DNA from 4 places in the Herbaspirillum sp. DW155 genome. Region 2 is predicted to be linked to each of the others. Evidence: predicted binding sites of a transcription regulator. Region 2 holds the regulator's gene; each other region holds the start of a gene.

Region 1 (5,434 bases), 340 kb from region 2:
TGCTCGCGCAGTTCATGCACCAGCGCGTTGAAGCCGTCGGTATAAGTCGTTTCCAGCGGGCAGGGACGCGGCAGCGGATTTTCCCGTCGCACCACGATACGTCCCGGGCGCTTGCTCATCACGTAGATGGTGTCGGCCAGGAAGGCCGCTTCGCGCAGGTCGTGCGTGACCAGGATGACGTTGAAGCGACGCTCGGCCCACAGGTCGCGCAGCACGCACCACAGTTCCTCGCGGGTGAAGGCATCGAGCGCGCCGAAGGGTTCGTCCAGCAACAGCATCTTGGGTTCGTGGATCAGCGCGCGGCAGATCGAGGCGCGCTGCTGCATGCCACCCGAGAGTTGCCAGGGAAACTTGTCGGCATAGCCGTCCAGGCCCACGGTCTTGAGGAGCTTGAGGGCGCGCTCGGTGTATTCGGCCTTCTTCTGCTTGAAGTCGCGCCGATAGGGTTCAACGATCTCCAGCGGCAACAGCACATTGTCCAGCGTCGTGCGCCAGGGCAACAGGGTCGGCGCCTGGAAGGCCATGCCGACGAACTTGAGCGGACCTGTGACCGCCTGGCCATTGATGACGACACTGCCGCGATTGGGTTGCTTCAAGCCCGTGGCCAGCTTCATGAAGGTGGATTTGCCGCAGCCGGACGGCCCGACGATGGCGATGAATTCGCCTGCGCGGGTCTGCAGGTCGATGTCTTCCACCGCAAATTCGGTGGCGCCATCATAGGCCAGGTAGACGTGGCGGAAATCGACGAAAGGTTCGCTCATGAATGCAGTCAGGTTGGGGCGTGCGGCCCCGGCTGGCACGGCGTGATCCGGCCTGCCGGGGAGGGTGTTGCTGAAACGATATAAATGATTTACTTGGGGAATACGTCCAGCTCGGCCTTGCTCGGCAGGAAGCTGCCGTTCCAGATCTTGTCCGCATTGACGCGGGTCTTGGTGCCATAGGCGTCCGAGACCTGCGAGGCCATCAGGGTCAGGCGCGGACCGTAGACCTGGCCATAGCCTTCGGCCTTGGCATGCGGCGTGGCGATGGCGCTGGTTATGGCCAGCTTCAGGCGGCGCAGTTCCAGCTTCTCGTCGATGAGGCCATCGCGTTCCTTCAGAACTTTGATGGCGGCTTCGGGATTGGCCATGACGTCGCGGCTGGCCTTGGCGAAGGCGCGCAGGAAGCCCTTGACGGCTTCCGGCCTGCTCTTGACCATGGCCTCGGAAGCGATGATGGTATTGCCATACAGGCGCACGCCATAGTCCGGGTACATCATCACGTTGATGTCTTCATCCTTGATGCCGCGTGCATTGAGGTTCAGCAGCGACGTGAAATAGAAACCGGTGATGGCATCCACATCGCCACGCGCCAGCATGGTCTCGCGCAGCGGCGGGTCCATGCTGGTCCACTGCGCCTTGGCGGCATCGAGACCGTTGGCCTTGGCAAAAATCGGATAGGCGCGACGGCCGGCGTCGAACACCGGCGCGCCCAGTTTCTTGCCGGCCAGGTCGGCGGGCTTCTTGATGCCGGATTTCTTGAGCGAGAACACCGCGGCCGGGGTGTCGTTGTAGACCATCATCACCGCCACCGGCTTGCCCGGTGCATCGGGATTGTTGGCCGTGAATTCCATCAGCGCGGCCATGTCGGCAAAGCCCATGTCATAGGTACCCGAGGCCACGCGATTGACGGCGTTGCCCGAACCGTTGCCGGCATCGATGGTGACATCCAGTTTTTCCTGCGCGAAGTAACCCTTGGACTTGGCCACCAGAAAGAGCGCGGCCGGGCCTTCGAAGCGCCAGTCCAGCTGGAATTTGATCCGGGTTTCCTGCGCCAGGGCGAGCGAGCAGCTGGCGCTGAGCAGAAGGCTGATGCCGAGTTTGAAGAACTTGCTGGAATGCACGGTGGACTTCCTTCTCTGTACGTTTGAATGTGAGATCCCGCAGCTTCAATAGCATTTAATGTGCCAAGCATCCGCAGGAGCGGTGCGCGCCGTATTGCCCCGGCTGCTCGCGCTCGCAGCAGGCGAATGCGGTCAGCAAGCTGTCCTCGCGATGATCGACAGGCGTGGTATTTTTTGTCGACAATTAAAAAATCCATTTGCGACAATTTGGTGCTTCGCTGCACCTAAGTAGAAAAAAGTGCACTAAAAAAATTTGGCTGGCAGGGCTGTAAGGCAGATGGAGCGCGCCTTCTGCTGTTTTTTGTCGTTGCGCGCCCGGCAGATGCGATTGTCAACAATGCGAGCTACCCTCCTGCTGCGCATGGCGCGGGGGCTTGGGAAACCGCCCCGGTTCGGCTAGGATTGCGCCCCGCGCGCGCAGCGTATGGTCGATATCGGTCGATATCGGCTCGCGTTGCCGCAGGCATCAACTGCTGGCCTGGGGGGCTGGCACGGGCTTTGCGTAAACGCTGCCGTCGGTGCGGGTGTCGGCAGCGCTGTCTGCAATTTGCCAGACCTTATTTGACAAAGGCAAGCACACGCGGGGTGCTGATTTCCATATTGCGGCGGGGAGAGTGCAAGGTGCCGCAGGATGCGAATCGGACTCCGATTCAATCGCTATTTTTTAGAGAAGCAACACAGGGAGAAACTTATGAAGAAGGGTATCAAGGGGAAGTACTGGATGATGGCAGCGGTGGTCGCTTCGGCCGCAGGCAGCCTGTCGGCGCAAGCCGCTGACTGGTCGGACAATTCGATCGGCTACCGTTACGGCACGAAGTTTGCCGAGCCCTTCAATTCGCAGGACATCGCCAAGAGCATCATCAATTTCACGCATGCCAGCGGCTACAAGTACGGCACCAACTTCCTGAACGTGGACCTGCTGATGTCCAACAGCAAGGATGACAATGCCCAGGAAGCCTACATCGTCTACCGCAACACCCTCGATATCGGCAAGATCAGCGGCAAGGACCTGTCGTTCGGCCCGGCACGCGGCGTGGGTCTGACATTGGGCTTTGACTGGAACACCAAGAACGACAAGAGCTACGCTTCCAAGAAGCGCATGTGGGTGGTCGGTCCGACCCTGATGATGGACGTGCCTGGTTTCCTGAATGTGAGCGTGCTGGCGCTGTTCGAAAGCAACCAGCCCATCGGCGTTTCCAGCCGCTACACCTATGACACCCACCCGATGCTGAATCTGTCCTGGGGCATTCCGCTGGGTTCGACCGGCCTGTCTTTCGAAGGCTACACGAACTACATCGCGTCCAAGGGCAAGAACGAGTTCGGCGGTCCGACTTCGGCCGAGCTGAACTTCGACGGCCAGATCATGTATGACCTGGGCACGACCATGGGCATGGGCAAGAACACCTTGCGCGTGGGTCTGGAATATCAATACTGGCGCAACAAGTTCGGCAACCCGAACTACGTTCCGGGTTCGCTGGCCAAGACCCCGATGGTGCGCGCCGAGTACCACTTCTGACCGGTCGGTTCGGTCCGGCTGCTTGCAGCGTCGTGGCGATGCCGGGTCTTCGGATCCGGCATTTTTATTGGGCGTCCGGCGCGGCAGCGCTCAGCCCGCATGGGCCGGGCGGGAAATGGCTACACTGTCGGGAGTGCTCAGGGTGCTCTTGATATGTTTGTTGGCGTATGTGGGTTATAGGAATGGCGACATATGGCAGCGGTCGCCTTGAGATTTAATGGCTGGTTTTGAAGCGGGCGGGCTGGCTGTGTGGCGGCCTTGGTCCATCGATTGGAATATGAGGGCGGAGCATCATGGAAGCATACCTACTTGACTGGCTGAATCTGCTGCTGCGCTGGCTGCACGTGATCACGGCAATTGCCTGGATCGGTTCTTCGTTTTATTTCGTCTGGCTGGACAACAGTCTGGTGGCACCGACCGATCCCGAGTTGAAGGAGAAGGGCGTCGGCGGCGAGTTGTGGGCGGTGCACGGTGGCGGTTTCTACAATCCGCAGAAGTACCTGCTGGCGCCGAAGGTGTTGCCGGAGCATCTGCACTGGTTTTATTGGGAGTCCTACAGTACCTGGCTGTCGGGCTTTGCGCTGTTTTCCTTGTTGTATCTGTTCAATGCGAACGTGTTTCTGGTGGACCGCAACGTGTTCGACATGTCGGCGTCGATGGCCGGCGGCACCGCCATTGCGTTCCTGGTGTTCAACTGGCTGATCTATGACGCGATCTGCAGCACCATCGGGGATCGGCCGGGGGCGGACCGGCTGGTCAATCTGCTGGTGGGGTTGCAGGTGATCGTGTCGGTGTGGGCGGCTTGTCATCTGTTCTCGGGGCGGGCGGCTTTCCTCATCAGCGGGGCGTCGCTGGCGACGATCATGAGCGCGAACGTGCTGGTGTGGATCATTCCGGGGCAGCGCAAGATGGTGGCTTCCATGCGGGCCGGACAAGCACCCGATCCGATTCATGGCAAGCGCGGCAAGCAGCGTAGCGTGCACAACACTTACTTCACCTTGCCGGTGTTGTTTGCGATGCTGTCCAATCACTACAGCATGACTTATTCGGCGCCGCATAACTGGGTGGTGCTGTTGTGCATCATGGCGGCGGGGGCCTTGATCCGGCAGTTCTTCGTGTTGCGGCACAAGGGGGTTTATAACTGGTGGTATCCGGGGATTGCTGTTGGTTTGTTGCTGGCGGTGATCGTCTGGATGAGTCCTGCCATGCAGGCCAGGCCGGTTGCTGCTTCTTCGCCCGTTGCTGGTGCTTCTGCTCCTGCCGCTGTTGCTGAGGCGGGTGGGGCGTTTGCTCAAGTACAGCAAGTCATTCAGGCGCGATGCATTCAGTGTCATTCGGCGCAACCTACCCTCATGCCCGTTCCCGGCAAGGGCGTTCTGCTCGATTCGCCTGAACATATCTCGCAGCATGCTCAGCAGATTTATCAACAAGCCGTGGTGCAGAAGGCTATGCCGCTTGGGAACATGACTCATATCACCGATGATGAACGCGCCATTATCGGGAAGTGGTTTGAAAGCGGTGCTGCCGTTCGGTGATGTTTTGATTGTTGGTTTGTCTTGGCGGGCTGTTTTTCTGGTTGTTCCGTTTGGCGTAGTCTGCACGGATTGCTTTTCTGCGCTCTAGCTTAATTCTTATCATTCTCCGGTCGGAGCGGAGCGCCGGGGGCGGCCCGGCAGCCGCTCACTTTTCTTGTCTCGCCAAGAAAAGTAAGCAAAAGAAGGCGACCCCAGAGAGCCAGCCCTCCTTCGGAGGGTCCCCGCCGCAGCGAAGCGAAAAGTGGGAAGAATAGAGTCGCTTCGCTCCCACTATTCTTCTGATCCACTTTTCGCTCCGCTGCGGCGGCTGGCTCTATGGGGAAAAACCAAACGGGCTCGCCTGCGGCCTCGCGGGGGCTCGCCTGCGGCCTCGACCTTTTGCACATTCACACTTCCGCTCTGTGTTTCGAATTTCGGATTTCGGGTTTTTCTTTTTTTAGTTTTTATTGTTTAAATAATTTCCGTCCGTTCGACCTGAGTAGTCGCGCAGCGACGTATCGA
Region 2 (5,434 bases):
TCGGTAACATGAAGGTGCTGCACAGACGTGTCTAGTATTGCATCAGCTTCTGACAAAATACTGACAATATGCTGACAGCATAGTGAGGTGGATCTGTGTGAATGAGGAGAGTAGTAGTCTCTGCACGGATGAAAATCTCTCATCTGCCGAAAAGATGGCGCTGCTATAGTCGGGCCCTCAAGGAGAGATCGCACTGCCGCCGTCATGTGATGGCGATATCAGACACCATGGAGGAATAGACACAATGGCAGCAACCACACCGACCAAACGTATTGCGCTGGTGACCGGCGCAGGCTCCGGCATCGGCCGGCAGATCACCCTGGCGCTGCTGCGCGAAGGCTATGGCGTGGCCCTGGCCGGACGCCGCCAGGACGCGCTGGAAGAGACCGTCAGGCTGGCCGGCGAGCACGGTGCCAATGCGCTGGTGGTGGCGGCCGACGTGACCGATCCGGCGTCGGTGAAGCAGCTGTTCGCCAGGACGCGTGAGCGTTTCGGTCGGCTCGACCTGCTCTTCAACAATGCCGGCATCTTCGCGCCGCCCGTGTCGCTGGAAGAGCTGAGTGTGGAGCAGTGGAAGGCGGCGGTGGACATCAACCTGACCGGCGTCTTCCTGTGCACGCAGGAAGCCTTCCGCATCATGAAGGATCAGTCGCCGCGCGGGGGCCGCATCATCAACAACGGCTCGATCTCGGCACATGCGCCGCGTCCGTTCTCGGCGTCCTATACGGCGACCAAGCATGCCATCACCGGCCTGACCAAGGCCACCTCGCTCGATGGCCGCGCCTACGATATTGCTTGCGGCCAGATCGACATCGGCAACGCCTCCACCGACATGACCACGTTGATGAAAAAGGGCACGCTGCAGGCCGATGGTTCCACCAAGGTCGAGCCGACCATGGATGCGGAACACGTGGCCAAGGCTATCCTCTACATGGATAGCCTGCCGCTGGAAGCCAATGTGCAGTTCATGACAGTGATGGCGACCAAGATGCCCTATATCGGGCGCGGTTGATGGTGACTGCACTCTGACAGATGAAGAAATGGCCGCAGTGATGAGCTGCGGCCATTTTCTTTGGGAACCAGGCGGCCGGTTCAGTCCACCCCACCCTTCATGCCTTGCCATTCGGGCGTGAGCTGCATCGGGATGCCGAGCATGTCCAGCACGCGGCCCAGCGTGTGATCGACCATTTCTTCCATGGAAGCGGGACGCTGGTAAAAGCCGGGCAGGGGCGGGAAGATGACTCCGCCCATTTCGGTCACGGCGGTCATGTTGCGCAGGTGCGCCAGATTGAAGGGCGTCTCGCGCACCATCAGCACCAGGCGCCGGCGTTCCTTCAGCACCACATCGGCGGCGCGGGTGATGAGGTTGTCGGACAGGCCGTGGGCCACGGCCGCCAGCGTCTTCATCGAACAGGGCGCCACCACCATGCCGGTGGAGGCGAAGGAACCGCTGGCGATGCAGGCACCCACGTCACGCACGTTGTGTACCACGTCGGCCAGGGCTTCGACATCCTTGCGCCGCATGTCCAGCTCCTGGTGGAGATTGAGCACGCCGGCTTCGGAGACCATCAGGTGCGTTTCCACCTGACCATGTTTGCGCAGATGCTCCAGCAGCCGCACGCCATAAATGGCACCGGTCGCGCCGGTGATGGCGACGATCAGGCGCTGGCGGGGCTGGCCGGAGGAAGTACTCACGAACGAATGCGGATCAGGAAGGAATCAGCCCTTGATCAGGGTCTGCAGTTCGCCCGAAGCGTACATCTCGCTCATGATGTCGGAGCCGCCGATGAATTCGCCCTTCACGTACAGCTGGGGAATGGTCGGCCAGTTCGAGTATTCCTTGATGCCCTGGCGCACGTCCGGGCTTTCCAGCACGTTGACGGTGACGATGTTTTCGGCGCCGCTGGCTTTGAGCAACTGGATGGCCTTGCCGGAAAAGCCGCATTGCGGGAATTGCGCAGTGCCCTTCATGAACAGCACCACAGGGTTTTGGGTCACGGTTTCTTTGATCCAGGATTGGACGTCGCTCATGGCTATGCCTTTAAAAATGGGATTGCCGACATTATAGGGAAAAGCCGGCAGCCGCGTTGAAAACGACTGCGCGCCGGCAGTCTGCGCAATGTGGTGGAAATTGCATCCGGGAAATAATTTATATGATATGCAGACTCTGAAGCCTAATATGAGGACGCCAGCCGCAGCCTTCAAGCGGAGCAGCGGATCGGCAGCTCGCTGCAGAGAGTCATGGCTGTGGAAAGTTGCCGGTGATTATCTTTTATATCTTTTCCACAGGGCTTGCCGCCCGACTGCGCGGCCAATGAAAAAGGGCGCTTGCGCGCCCCTTCCTCATGAGATTCGGCTGGCGTTCTCAGCAGCCTGCGGGCTGCGAGTCAGCTTGCCGACGTTGTCCTTGGCTTATGCCGCTCCGGCCACCGCATCAGCCGGCGCTTCATCCGGCAGGCGCTTGGCCATGGAGTGATGTTCCTGCAACTTGTCCTTGTGCTTGATGACCTGACGATCGAGCTTGTCGATCAGCGTGTCAATGGCAGCATAGAGGTCGTGTGCAATGCTTTCTGCATGTAAATCCTTCCCCTTGATGTGGACGTTGATTTCCGCTTTTTGGCGCTTTTCCTTTTCTGTGAGTTTATCTACGCTCAGGATCACGCTGACGTCGATCACGTTGTCGAAATGGCGCTTGATACGTGTGAGCTTGCTTTGCACGTATTTCCGGATGGCGGGGGTCAGTTCGAGGTGGTGTCCACTGATGGTCAGATTCATACAAGACTCCTATCGTGAAGTCACTGGAGGTTCGTGCAATCGATCCTTGCTGCAGCTGTACCACGGGCACGGTCTTCGTGTCGGATGGCATGGGCATCAGCGGGATGCTTGCCGGAACACAGCAACGGTACTGCAGAAAAACTGAGGAAAAACTCAGAGGGACTTGCGGAGATTGACCGGCGGAATCTTCAACACTTCGCGGTATTTGGCGACTGTGCGTCGCGCGACCACCATGCCTTGTTCTGCCAGCATATCCGCAATCTTGCTATCGGATAATGGGGTCTGCGGGTTCTCGGCTCCTATCAACTGTTTGATCAGCGCCCGTATCGCGGTGGAGGAGGCTTCGCCCCCGGTTTCAGTCGCGACGTGGCTACCGAAGAAGTACTTCAACTCAAACATGCCGTGCGGCGTGAGCATGTATTTCTGAGTTGTCACGCGAGAGATGGTGCTCTCGTGTAGACCCAGTGTATCAGCAATTTCACGCAGCACAAGGGGGCGCATGGCCACTGCCCCATGTGAAAAGAAGTTTCTTTGACGTTCCACAATAGCCTGTGCGACACGCAAAATCGTGTCGAAACGCTGGCGCATATTCTTGATGAGCCACTTGGCTTCCTGCAGCTGCGACGACAGCGATCCTTCTCCCTTGGCCTGCTTCAGCGCGCTGGCATACATCGCATTGACACGCAGCTTGGGCATGACCTCATGGTTGAGCATGACCTGCCAGCCGTTCTTTGTTTGTTTGACAATCACGTCCGGCACCACATAGTCCGAGGCATCGCGCGCGAAATCGGCGCCCGGATGCGGACGGCACTGGCGGATCACGGCCTGGGCTTCGCGCAGGTCTTCGTCATCGCAATCGAGGGCTTTCTTGATCTTGTTGAAGTCGCGCTGCGCGAACAGCGGCAGGTAATCTTCCACGATGCGCAGCGCCAGCTTGCGCGTGACGAAGGGGATCTTGGGCAGGCGACGGATCTGCAGGGCCAGGCACTCACCGGCACTGCGCGCACCCACGCCGGCCGGGTCCAGGCTCTGCAGCAGCTTCAGGGAAATCGACAGCTCTTCCATGTCGATGCCCAGTTCTTCGGGCAGGCGCGCGAGGATGTCTTCCAGCGGCTCTTCGAGATAGCCGCTCTCGTCGAGCGCATCGGTGAGCAACTCCAGCAGGGCGCGGTCGCGCTGGGTGCGTGCGGTCACGCGGATCTGTTCCAGTAGGTGCTCGCGCAGGGTCAGTTCGTGGGCTTCGAGTTGCGGGCGGGCGTCGTCGTCGTCAGGCGACTTGCCGCTGCGGGCCACATCATCGAAGCTCCAGTCGGCCTCACCGGTGACGCCGTTCTCGGGATTGTTGTCCTGGTAGTCAAAACTGGAATCGCCATCGGCGGCTGCCGGTGCCGGCTCGGCATTGCCTTCGCCAGAGGTGTCGGCTACGCCGCTGGAGGGCGAGCTGGAGACCGCGCCATCGGCCAGCAGGCGCACCGAATTGTCGAGCGCATCGTCGAGCCGCTCCAGCAAGGGATTGTCCGAGAGGATCTGTTCCAGTTCCTGGTGCAGTTCCAGCGTCGACAGTTGCAACAGTCTGATCGACTGCTGCAGTTGCGGCGTCAATGCGAGGTGCTGCGAGGTACGTAACTGGAGAGACTGTTTCATCTGTCTTTCTGGAAGCGGCGTGGTCCGCTGGTTGCACTGCCTGTCGTTGCGTCAGTAGGTTGGCCTGCTTACATGCGGAAGTGTTCACCCAGATACACGCGGCGCACCGATTCGTTGGCGATGATCTCTTCCGGACTGCCGCTGGCCAGCACCGTACCCTGGTTGATGATGTAGGCACGGTCGCAGATGCCCAGCGTCTCGCGCACGTTGTGGTCGGTGATGAGCACGCCGATGCCACGTTCCTTCAGGAAGCGCACGATGCGCTGGATCTCGATCACGGCAATCGGGTCGATACCGGCAAAGGGTTCATCGAGCAGTACGAAGCGCGGATCGGTGGCCAGCGCGCGGGCGATTTCCACGCGGCGGCGCTCGCCGCCGGAGAGCGACAAAGCCTGACTCTCGCGCAGCTTCTCGATCTGCAGTTCATGCAGCAGATTGTTGAGGCGGCCCTCGACTTCATCACGCGAGAGCGGCTTGCCTTCTTCTCGGCGCAGTTCGAGCACCGCGCGGATATTGTCTTCCACCGTCAGCTTGCGGAACACCGAGGCTTCCTGCGGCAGATAGGACAAGCCCATGGTGGCGCGCTTGTGGATGGGCATGCGTGAAATGGCGGTGTCGTCCAGCGCGATCTCGCCGCCATCGGAAGGCACCAGACCCACGATCATGTAGAACGAGGTGGTCTTGCCGGCGCCGTTGGGGCCGAGCAGTCCGACCACTTCGCCGCTGCGCACTTCCATCGAGACGTCGCGCACCACCTGGCGCGCGCCATAACTTTTCTTCAGGCCGCGAACGACCAGCGAGCTGGTGGTCATCGTTACTGGTCCTTTCCGCTCTGGCGACGCGGCGCAGGCTGCGCCGGCGTGGTCTTGGCGGCCGGCTGGGCCGGTGTGGCGGTGCCATCCGGCGGTGGATTCTTGGGCTGGATCACGGCCGTGATGCGGCCTGCGCCGGGCTTGCTTTCGCCGCTGGCGGTGTTGTTGACCGAATAGAATTCGGCGCGGCTGTCATAGGAAAT
Region 3 (5,434 bases), 580 kb from region 2:
CGCCATCGTGGTCAGCGGTCCGTTCGGTGCGGTCAAGGAGCAATCCTCCGGGCTGTATGCCCAGACCATGGCCGAGCGCGGCTTCGTCACGCTGGCCTTCGATCCATCCTTCACCGGCGAGAGTGGCGGCGAGCCGCGCAATGTGGCTTCGCCCGACATCAATACCGAGGACTTCAGCGCTGCGGTCGACTTCATCGGTTTGCTGCCCAACGTGGATCGCGCACGCATCGGCATGATCGGCGTCTGCGGCTGGGGTGGCATGGCCCTGAACGCAGCCGCAGTGGACAAGCGCGTCAGGGCGGTGGTCGCCAGCACCATGTATGACATGACGCGCGTGCTCTCGCGGGGTTACAACGACAGCGTAACCCTGGCGCAGCGCACGCAGATGCTGGAGCAACTGGGCCAGCAACGCTGGAAGGACGCCGAGAACGGCACTCCCGCCTATGGTCCGGTCATGAACCAGCTCAAGGGCGGCGAAGCACGGTTCCTGGTGGAGTATCACGATTACTACCGGACCGCCCGCGGTTTCCATCCAAGATCGGTGAACTCCAATGCGTCCTGGACCGTGACCATGCCGCTGTCCTTCGTCAACATGCCCATCCTCAGCTACATCAAGGAGATTTCGCCACGTCCGCTGTTGCTGATCCACGGCGAGAAGGCACATTCGCGCTACTTCAGCGAAACCGCCTTCGCGGCAGCGGCCGAACCGAAGGAGCTGATGATCATTCCGGGAGCGGTTCACGTTGACCTGTATGACCGGGTTGATCTGATTCCCTTTGACAAGCTGACCAGTTTCTTCCGTACGCACCTCGCCTAGGGATGCAGTCGGAGTGAGCACCGGATCGCCGGGCGGGGCACTCAGGTGTTCAGGCGCATCCTGATCGGCCGCGCACTGCTGCGGCCAACGTGTGACGAGGCCCGTGCGGCAGGCGCGGGCAACTGGTAGTCAACAGCGGACCGCGTTACCGGGCCAGCTGGGGTTTCTACGATCATCTCTTCGATGCCAGCCACGGCGCGATGACGGACTACTAGAACCCATTTCATAAATAGGCGTGAGATGCGTTCTGTCCAGAAAGGGCGCTGGCAAGGCGCGCGACGCGTCGTGTGGCGGTGCCACACGCAAGGAGTGCAACGCGGCCAGCGCCCTTTCTGGACAGAACCCGCAGGGAGCGGCCCGTTTGGGCGAATTGCTGCGTTACGAATTTGGGTCAAGACGCCCAGTCTTGACCCAAATTCGCGCCTTGCACTTCATCCCAAACGGGACTCGCTCGCACTCACGCCTATTTATGAAATGGGTTCTACGGACCAGGGCGACATGCCCAGGTTTGGAGCAAGGTGCTCTAGATCACGGGAACGCCGCTCAGATGCCGGCACCCGCTCGTCCGGCACGGCGTCTGGCACATTTCCTGCTAGACGAGAACTGTTGCAATGGCGCCGCGCCGCCTCATCCGGTCATCGCGGCACTGCAACAAATCCTTTACCATGCGCTCCTGCGGCGGCTGCCGACGATTGAAGGCAGCTGCACACCGATGGCTGTGCCGGCTTACCCGCGGGCATGGCCATTGACGTGACGCGTTCGTTATCCACGATTGATGATTGGTATTGCCATGACGACTTCCACTGCGGATTCCTCGCCCTCCACGCCCATTGCCTCCACGCCGCCCGTGCGCCACAGCTGGATCGACAACCTGCAAGGCCAGCTCTTCGGCGTGGTGATGATTTCCTTTGGCATGTCCATGCTGCACAGTCTGGGGCTGATCATCGGACAGATCGCCGGCGTGGCCTTTCTGGTGACCTATGTGACGGGCATGAGCTTCGGCATGGCCTTCACCCTCATCAATCTGCCCTTCTACCTGCTGGCCGCCCTGCGCATGGGGGCGGCCTTCACCTGGCGCACCCTGGCCGCCGTCACGGCAGTCTCTTTGCTGACCAACATCGCCGGCAACTACATCAGCTACAGCCATCTCGATCCCGCCGTGGGCGCGGTGCTGGCCGGGCTGTGCGTGGGCATTGGCCTCATCGGCCTGTTCCGCCATCAGGCCAGCTGCGGCGGCATGAGCATCCTCGCCACCTACGTGCAGGAACGCACCGGCTTCAAGGCCGGCTGGCTGCTGATGGGTTTTGATCTGGCGCTGTTCGCCACGGCCGCCTTCTTCCTGCCGGCAGAGCGGGTCATGTATTCGCTGGTCGGGGCCGTGACGATGAACCTGTTCGTGGCCTGGAATCACCGCTACGAGTGGTATATCGCCCGATAGGCCGCGCTGGCAGGCGGCGTCGCGCAGGACGATTCCATTACAATCCGGGAAACACATGCATTACCTGCATTGCATGAATCTTGCTGGCATTGCCGGTATCCCTGAGATTTTTTCGTCCTGCCGTCCATGAGCCAAGTCCTGAACTACCTGATCACCGCCCGCCGCTGCGAAGTGGAAGAACTGCAACGCCTGGCACGCACCTGCCAGCTGGTCCTGACAGTAGGCAAGCTGATCCACTGCCTGCAGCAGGAGCGCGGCATTTCCAACATCTACCTCGGCTCGCGCGGCGAGCGCGACGGGCAGGTATGGCAGGAGCGCGTGGCCGCCAGCCAGGCGGCACAGCGCCAGTTCGAGGCCTGGCTGGAATCGACCGAACACGACAACGCCCTCTCCAACGGTGCGCGCCTGTACACCCGTATCGCCTTCGCCCTGCATGCCCTCGATGGCATGCCCAGGCTGCGCGCCGACGTGGCCGCGCTGGCCTGCACGCCGGCGGCCAGCTACGAGCGCTTCAAGACCGTGGTGGGAGCGCTGCTGGCGCTGGTGTTCGAAGCCGCCGACGTGGCGGTCGATCCGCAGATCTCGCGCCTGCTGGTGGCGCTGTTCAACCTCATGCAGGGCAAGGAATTCGCCGGCCGCGAACGTGCCTCCGGCGCCGCTGCCTTTGCCATGGGCAAGATCACGCGCGAGCAGGAGCAAGCCATCGAGACCCAGATCGAGATGCAGGAGCAGGCCCTGCGCCGCTTCGAATCCTTCGCCGAGGGCTTCCGCAACGAATGGAGCGCCATGCAGGCGACCCTGCCCCTGGCCGATCTGGAAAGGCTGCGCCGCAAGCTGCTCACCGCTCACGACCGGCCACTGGCGACCGACCTGGCCGATGCCTGGTATCAATGCTGCTCCACCCGCATCGATGGTCTGCATCAGGTCGAGATCCATCTGGCGCAATACGTGCAGTCGCAATGCCGGGAGAAGATCGTCGAATTGCAGAAGGAACTGGACGACCAGGGCCAGCTCTTCAGCCAGGCCGATGCACTGGACCCGCTGGCCCCGCTGGCGGCGTTCTCTTCCAGCCTGGAAGGCCAGACCCTGCCGGAGGAATCGCTGCGCGCAGGCGTGGGTCCGCACCTGACGCAATCCATCGTCGAGATCCTGCGCAGCCAGTCCGAACGCCTGCAAAACCTGACCCAGGAACTGGCCACCGTGCGCGAGAGCCTGGAAGAACGCAAGCTCATCGAGCGCGCCAAGGGCGTGCTGATGATGAAGCAGGGACTCAACGAAGAAGCCGCCTATCGCCTGCTGCGCAAGCATGCGATGAACCAGAACCGGCGCATTGCCGAGGTGGCCCAGGCGATCCTGTCGCTGACCGAAATCCTGCCGGACGCCTGAGTCTCCCCCTTTTCGCTCAGGCCGCCAGCAAGCGCCCTTCGATCTGGCGCTGTCCGACCAGCGGCTGTCCGTGTGCGCGCTGCAAGGCATCGGCCACGCCCAGCAGGGCCTGGTCGCTGAAGGCCGGGCCGAACACGGTGATCCCCCAGGGCAGGCCATTCTTCATGAAGTTCATGGGTGTGGCCACGGCAGCGTAATCCAGCATGTTCATGAAATTGGTGTACCAGCCCAGGTCCGAATTGCGCTGTACCGGCTGCTCGCGCAATTCTTCCAGCGTCACCGGACGCGGGTAGGCCGGCGTCACCACGCAATCGACGGTGGCCAGGATGCGGTCGCATTCGACCTTCAGTTGCTGCAGGCGATATTGCGCGCGGAAGGTATCCACGGCGCTGTACTCGGGCGCCTTGCGCAGCACGTCGCGGATCACCGGCAAGACGGCCTCGGGCCGTTCCTGCAACAAGGTTTCGATGATGCTGTAACGCTCGGCCACCCATGGTCCCTCGTAGAGCAGGCGCGCAGCCTCCAGGAAGGGCGTGAAATCGATGGGCACGGCCACGCCGCCGATGGCTTCCATCTGCGCCAGCGCCTCCACGAACAGGGCCGGGCTTTCGCTGCAGCCGAGGAATTCCAGCTGACGCGGCACGCCGAAACGCAGTCCCTGGCGCGGCGGCCGGAACGCCGAGGCGTCGTTGTGCGGCAGGTTGGCACGGCTGTATTCGTCGCGCTCATCGGACTGCCCGGACTGCGTACACAAGGCCAGCAAGTGGCTGGCTTCGGCCGCCGTGGCGGTGAAGAAGGTGACGCAATCCAGCGTGCGGCAAGCGGGCACCACCCCGGCGGTGGACAGCAAACCCTTGGTCGCCTTGAGCCCGACCAGGTTGTTCAGTGCCGCCGGGACGCGACCACTGCCGGCAGTGTCGGTACCCAGCGCAAAACTGGACAGGCCCAGCGCCACCGCCAGCGCCGAACCGGAGGAGGAGCCGCCGGAGGGATAGTCCGGATGCACGCTGTTGCGGCAGGCGCCATAAGGCGAGCGCGTGCCGTTCAGACCGGTGGCGAACTGGTCCAGGTTGCACTTGCCGATGGGGATGGCGCCCAGCCCGATCAGTTGCGCCACCAGCGTGGCGCTTTCGCGCGGCACATGGCTGAAGGCCGGACAGCCGGCCGTGGTCGGGATGCCGGCCAGGTCGATGTTGTCCTTGATCGAGAAGGGCAGGCCATACAGCGGCAGGCTGTGCGGCGATTGCCGTTCCAGCGCCTGCAGATAGGGCTCGGTTTCTGCCTCGCTCAGCAGGTGGATGTAGAGCCGGTATTGCGGATTGAGTTTCTCTGCGGTTTCACGCAGGCGCCTGATCACCGTACGCGGGTCCAGCGTGCCCGCGCGATAGGCGGCGGTGAGCGCATCGATGCGCAGGTCAAAGGAATGGATCATGCGGCCTCCTGTGGGGTCTGTTCCATCACCAGCACGCACTGGCCTGCACGCACCGGGCTGCCGGGCTGCACGCGTACTTCGGCGACGATGCCGGCCTCGGGCGCGGCAATGTTGATTTCCATCTTCATCGATTCCAGGATCATCAGCAGTTCACCCTGTGCCACACGCTGGCCCGGACTCACCTTGACCTGCCAGAGATTGCCGGCAATGGGCGCATCGACGGCCACTTGCCCTGCCTGCAGCGGCTGATCCTCTTGTACGACGGCACTGCTTTCCTCGCTCTCGAAGTCGGCCTGGCCGCTGGCGATCCAGCGCTGGCGCTCGGCATCGAAGGCCGCCTGCTGGTGCTGGCGGAAGGCGG
Region 4 (5,434 bases), 1.6 Mb from region 2:
GCCTTCTACTTCAGCGGCGACCTGCTGCGCGACTACACGAACCTGGAACTGATCAGCACCATCAGCACGATGGAGACCTTCCAGAAAATCTATCGCCCTGAAATCTACAACGCCAATTCGGCGGCCGGCAAAACCTATCAGCCCAGCCTGCAGCATCAGGACTATTCGGTCACGCGCATCGTCTATGACCGCGAAGAGCGCAGCCGCCTGGCGATCCAGCAGGGACGCTTTGCCGAGGAACATTTCATCAAGCCCTACCGCGCCGTGCTCGAGCAGTGGTCGGCCAGTTACGCTCATTGATCGCTCCACCCACAAGGTCTTCACCATGAAAAAAATATTGCCCACCTCCACCGCCGGCAGCCTGCCGAAACCCGCCTGGCTGGCCGAGCCCGAGAAACTGTGGTCGCCCTGGAGGCTGCAGGGGGATGAATTGCTTGAGGCCAAGCGCGATGCCTTGCGCCTGTCGCTGCAAGAGCAGCAGCACGCCGGAATCGATATCGTCAGTGACGGCGAGCAGACGCGCCAGCATTTCGTGACCACGTTCATCGAGCATCTCGACGGCGTGGATTTTGCCAGGCGCGAGACCGTGCGCATTCGCAATCGTTATGACGCCAGCGTGCCCACGGTAGTGGGTGCGGTGTCGCGCCAGAAGCCGGTGTTCGTGGAGGATGCGAGATTCCTGCGCGGTCAGACCGATCAGCCGATCAAGTGGGCGCTGCCGGGGCCGATGACGATGATCGACACGCTCTACGATGCCCACTACAAGAGCCGCGAAAAACTGGCCTGGGAGTTCGCCGTGATCCTCAACCAGGAAGCGCGCGAGCTGGAGGCCGCGGGCGTGGACATCATCCAGTTCGATGAGCCGGCCTTCAATGTCTTCTTCGATGAAGTCAATGACTGGGGCGTGGCCACGCTGGAGCGCGCCATCGAGGGGCTCAGGTGCGAGACTGCCGTGCACATCTGCTATGGCTACGGCATCAAGGCCAACACGGACTGGAAGCAGACATTGGGTTCGCAATGGCGGCAGTATGAGCAGACCTTCCCCAGGTTGCAGGCATCGAACATCGATATCGTTTCACTCGAATGCCACAACGCACGTGTGCCCATGGAGCTGATCGAACTCATTCGCGGCAAGAAGGTGATGGTGGGGGCCATCGATGTGGCCAGTCACAAGGTGGAGACGCCCGAGGAAGTTGCGGCGACCTTGCGCAAGGCATTGCAGTTCGTCGATGCGGACAAGCTCTATCCTTGTACCAACTGCGGGATGGCGCCGTTGCCGCGAGAGCTTGCGCGGGGCAAGCTTGGTGCGCTGAGCGCGGGGGCCGAGATCGTGCGGAGGGAATTGGGAGTTTGATTTGTGTCTGAAGGGGCGAGCCCCTTCGCACTCAACACAAGGGGTGCCTTGCTTGTATCCCATCCCGTCTGGTCGGCGGGATGGGTATCGACTGCATGGGGCGGATGCCAGACTTTATTCTATTTATCCCCCCCCCCCCCGCCTTACCAACTGGTCTCCCTCTCCGCCGTAGAAGAGATCTTGTGAATCGCCAGATCGGCCCCTTCGAATTCCTGTTCCGGATCCAGGCGAATCCCGACCGTCTTCTTCAGCAAGCCATACACAATCCAGCCGCCCACCGCCGCAATGGCAATGCCCATGAGGCTGCCGATCAACTGCGCCATGAAGGACACGCCACCCCGTCCGCCCAGCGCCTGCAGGCCGAAGATGCCCGCCGCCAGTCCGCCCCACAAACCGCACAGCCCGTGCAGCGGCCACACGCCCAGCACATCGTCGATCTTCCACTTGTTCTGGGTGCGGGTGAACATCCACACGAAAATCGCGCCGGCAATGCCACCGGTGACCAGCGCGCCCAGCGGGTGCATCAGGTCCGAGCCGGCGCACACCGCCACCAGGCCCGCCAGCGGGCCGTTGTAGGCGAAGCCGGGATCGTTGCGTCCCATCAGCAGTGCCACCAGCGTGCCACCGGCCATGGCCATGAGTGAATTCATCGCTACCAGGCCATTCATCTTGTCCAGCGTCTGCGCGCTCATGACGTTGAAGCCGAACCAGCCCACGGTCAGGATCCACGCACCCAGCGCCAGGAAGGGAATGTTGGAGGGCGGATGTGCCGCCACCGCGCCTTCCTTGCTGTAGCGGCCACGGCGCGCACCCAGCAGCAGCACGGCAGGCAGGGCGATCCAGCCGCCCACGGCGTGGACCACGATGGAACCGGCGAAGTCATGGAACTCGGCGCCAAAGGTCGCAGCCAGCCAGGCCTGCACGCCCAGGTGCTGGTTCCATGCAATGCCCTCGAAGAAGGGATAGACCAGGCCCACCAGCACGGCAGTGGCCACCAGTTGCGGATTGAACTTGGAGCGCTCGGCAATGCCGCCCGAAATGATGGCCGGGATGGCCGCCGCAAAGGTCAGCAGGAAGAAGAACTTCACCAGCTCGAAACCGCTGCGCTCGGCCAGCGTCTCGGCACCCGCGAAGAAGCTCACCCCATAGGCCACGTAATAGCCGATGAAGAAATAGACGATGGTCGACACCGCAAAGTCCGCCAGGATCTTCACCAGGGCATTGACCTGGTTCTTCCTGCGCACCGTTCCCAGTTCCAGGAAGGCGAAGCCGGCATGCATGGCCAGGATCATGATCGCCCCCAGCAGGATGAAGAGGGCGTCTGCGCCGTTTTTGTGATCGTCCACCAGAAAATCTCCCAAAAAGTGTGCAATAAAAGAATCGGAAGCACGGACTTAAGCAATTTTCGTTCCAATTTGGTGATTATTCTGCAGAAGCTTGATTCAAAAGGACTTTATCGGTGCGTCAGATGGATGTCAGTATAGTGTTTGCACGAATGATGTGCATCGGTGAGGTGAGGCCGACAGGATGGCTGCATTTTGGTGCAATGGGGTCGATCTCGAATTTTTGCTGTAAATCCCATCAATTTTTTGCTCTCCGTGTGTCTGGTCAGCCTTGGTCATCCTCCTTTCATGGACCGGTCATACTCGATTGCTAAATTGCAACTCCCCCTTTACTTCGCTTTACCTCACCCTCACAGGAGTTGCCATGCCCGATCAGAATCCGCCCGCCGACCACAGCCGCCGCCGCTTCCTGCGCGACACCGCCGTTACTGCCGTGGGCAGCGCCGCCGTGATCGCCAGCCCCGCCGCATTGTCCGCGACAGAGCCCGCTGCGCCGGCCATCGTCACTTCCGAACGCCTGCGTCCGCAATTCCCGGGCGGCATCATGAGCGGCGACGTCACCCGCGACAGCGCCATGGTCTGGGCCCGCGCCGACCGCAATGCGCGCATGCTGGTCGAGTACTCCACCAGCGAGAATTTCTCCAACCCCATCCGCATCGCCGGCCCCACCGCGCTGGCGCGCGAGGACTACACCGCCCGCGTGGATCTGCGCGGCCTGCCGGCGGGGCAGCGCGTCTACTATCGCGTGCGCTTCCAGAATCTGGTGCATGAGTCGGCCCTGAGCGAGCCGCTGACCGGCAGCCTCATGGTGCCGGCCTCGATGCAGGGCCAGGCGCGTGACGTCACCTTTGCCTTTTCGGGCGATGAAGCGGGTCAGGGCTGGGGGATCAACGAGCAGTGGGGTGGTTATCGGGTGTATGAAAGCATGCGCCGCTTCCGCCCGGATTTCTTCATCCACTCGGGCGACCAGATCTATGCCGATGGGCCGATCCAGGCGGAAGTGAAGCTGGACGACGGAACGCTGTGGCGCAACGTGGTGACCGAAGCCAAGTCCAAGGTGGCGCAGACGCTGGATGACTATCGCGGCAACTTCGCCTACAACATGCTGGACGCCAGCAAGCGCCGCTTCGCCGCCGAGGTGCCGTTCCTGGTGCAGTGGGATGACCACGAGGTGCGCAACAACTGGTATCCGGGCCAGCAGATCGGTGCGGCCGAGAAGCGCTATGACGAACGCAATATCGACGTGCTGGCCGCGCGTGCGCGCCAGGCCATGTTCGAGCACAACCCTTTCCGCATCGATAGCGCTGATCCCTTCCGTATCTATCGCGCCTTCCAGCACGGCCCGCTACTTGATGTGTTCATGCTGGACGAACGCAGCTATCGCGGCCGCAATTCGCCCAATCGCCAGAAGGGTGGGCACGACGCCGATTTCCTCGGCCCCGGGCAGATGCGCTGGATCAAGCAGGCGTTGCTGCGGTCGCGCGCGACCTGGAAGCTGATCGCCAGCGACATGCCGCTGTCCATCGTGGTGCCGGACCTGAACCCCGATGTACCCAAGGGGACCTTCGAAGCCTGGGCCAATGCCGACAACGGCAAGCCGTCCGGGCGCGAGCTGGAGGTGGCTGAACTGCTGCGCTTCATCAAGCAGCACGACATCAAGAATGTGGTGTGGGTGACGGCCGACGTGCACTACGCCTCGGCGACGCACTATGCGCCCGAGCGCGCGCAGTTCACCGACTTCAAGCCCTTCTGGGAATTCGTCGGCGGCCCCATCAATGCCGGGACCTTCGGGCCGGGCGAGATCGATCGCACCTTCGGTCCGGACGTGCGTTTCGTTAGCATCCCGGCCGACATGAAACAGAACCGCTCACCGGCCGACTTGCTGCAGTTCTTTGGCATCGGCAAGATCGATGCGAAGACCAGGACCCTGACCGTCACCCTGCACAACACCGACGGCCGGGAAATCTACAAGGTCGAGCTGCCGCCCGAGCAGGCTTGACCGGGGCCCGGGCGGCGCGGCCTCAGAAGCCGTTGTCGGTGCTGAAGCTGCCGCCGCCCATGCCGCCCATTCCTCCGCCACCCATACTGCCGCCACCCATCCCGCCACGGCCGCCCATGCCACCGCCGGAGCGGCTGCGTCCGCCGTCACCGTGCGCGGGACCATCGGCCACGCGCTGCATGCGGTCCACGATGTAATCCTGGACTTGCTTGCGCTGGCCGTCATCGAGGGCATCGGCCATCGCAAACCAGATCTCGCGCAACTGGCGTCCTTCCTCTTCGGCGGCACGGCCATCGTTGTCATAGTCGGCGGCCAGCTCGCGGAAGTCGCCGCCGGGTGCATGCAAGACCTGCTCCGTATGTTCTTGCAGGTGCGCGCGCCGTTGCTGGCGCTGTGCCAGGATGGCGCGGGTCTTTTGCTCGGTCTGGCGCCACAGGATCTGCTGGTTGGGGGTGAGCTTGAGGTCGCTCTTGAGCTGCTCGGTCATGGGCAGGATGTCGCTTGCGATCAGATCGACCAGCGGTGTGGCCATGGCCGGCACCGCCTTGGCCAGCATCAGGACCGACGCAGCAGCGTACAGCAGCGACTTGGAAAAGGAGGGCAGGGCAAAGCCGGGCATGAACTACTCCGCAAGAGAAAGCCCAGATTTAAGCAGGCGCACCCGCGCCTGTGGCAAAGCGAAGCATCCGGTAACACTTCATTGATCTGTGGCAGCATGACCCGACGTGCGCCCGCAGG

What was found. Region 2 encodes sigma-54, which starts transcription at its own class of promoters, with help from an activator protein. Its sites were predicted from a motif close to TGGCANGNAANCTGCTTT; they were not measured.
Region 1: the regulator sigma-54 is predicted to act here: its motif matches at 2,370-2,387, upstream of AACH55_RS22210 (outer envelope protein).
Region 3: the regulator sigma-54 is predicted to act here: its motif matches at 2,325-2,342, upstream of AACH55_RS23270 (nitrate- and nitrite sensing domain-containing protein).
Region 4: the regulator sigma-54 is predicted to act here: its motif matches at 2,750-2,767, upstream of AACH55_RS02835 (ammonium transporter).

What each region holds. Positions count from the first base shown of each region.
Region 1 is NZ_AP029028.1:4,868,089-4,873,522, reverse strand. It holds gene AACH55_RS22220 (ABC transporter ATP-binding protein) at 1-761, opposite strand, end outside; gene AACH55_RS22215 (ABC transporter substrate-binding protein) at 851-1,882, opposite strand; gene AACH55_RS22210 (outer envelope protein) at 2,574-3,398, shown strand; gene AACH55_RS22205 (urate hydroxylase PuuD) at 3,692-4,933, shown strand.
Region 2 is NZ_AP029028.1:4,523,536-4,528,969, reverse strand. It holds gene AACH55_RS20490 (SDR family oxidoreductase) at 245-1,012, shown strand; gene AACH55_RS20485 (UbiX family flavin prenyltransferase) at 1,093-1,695, opposite strand; gene grxD (Grx4 family monothiol glutaredoxin) at 1,720-2,031, opposite strand; gene raiA (ribosome-associated translation inhibitor RaiA) at 2,413-2,775, opposite strand; gene AACH55_RS20470 (RNA polymerase factor sigma-54) at 2,929-4,419, opposite strand; gene lptB (LPS export ABC transporter ATP-binding protein) at 4,488-5,231, opposite strand; gene lptA (lipopolysaccharide transport periplasmic protein LptA) at 5,234-5,434, opposite strand, start outside.
Region 3 is NZ_AP029028.1:5,100,394-5,105,827, forward strand. It holds gene AACH55_RS23260 (alpha/beta hydrolase) at 1-817, shown strand, start outside; gene AACH55_RS23265 (YitT family protein) at 1,608-2,255, shown strand; gene AACH55_RS23270 (nitrate- and nitrite sensing domain-containing protein) at 2,382-3,641, shown strand; gene atzF (allophanate hydrolase) at 3,658-5,073, opposite strand; gene uca (urea carboxylase) at 5,070-5,434, opposite strand, start outside.
Region 4 is NZ_AP029028.1:621,078-626,511, forward strand. It holds gene AACH55_RS02825 (DUF1852 domain-containing protein) at 1-300, shown strand, start outside; gene AACH55_RS02830 (methionine synthase) at 326-1,354, shown strand; gene AACH55_RS02835 (ammonium transporter) at 1,498-2,700, opposite strand; gene AACH55_RS02840 (alkaline phosphatase D family protein) at 3,062-4,696, shown strand; gene AACH55_RS02845 (hypothetical protein) at 4,719-5,315, opposite strand.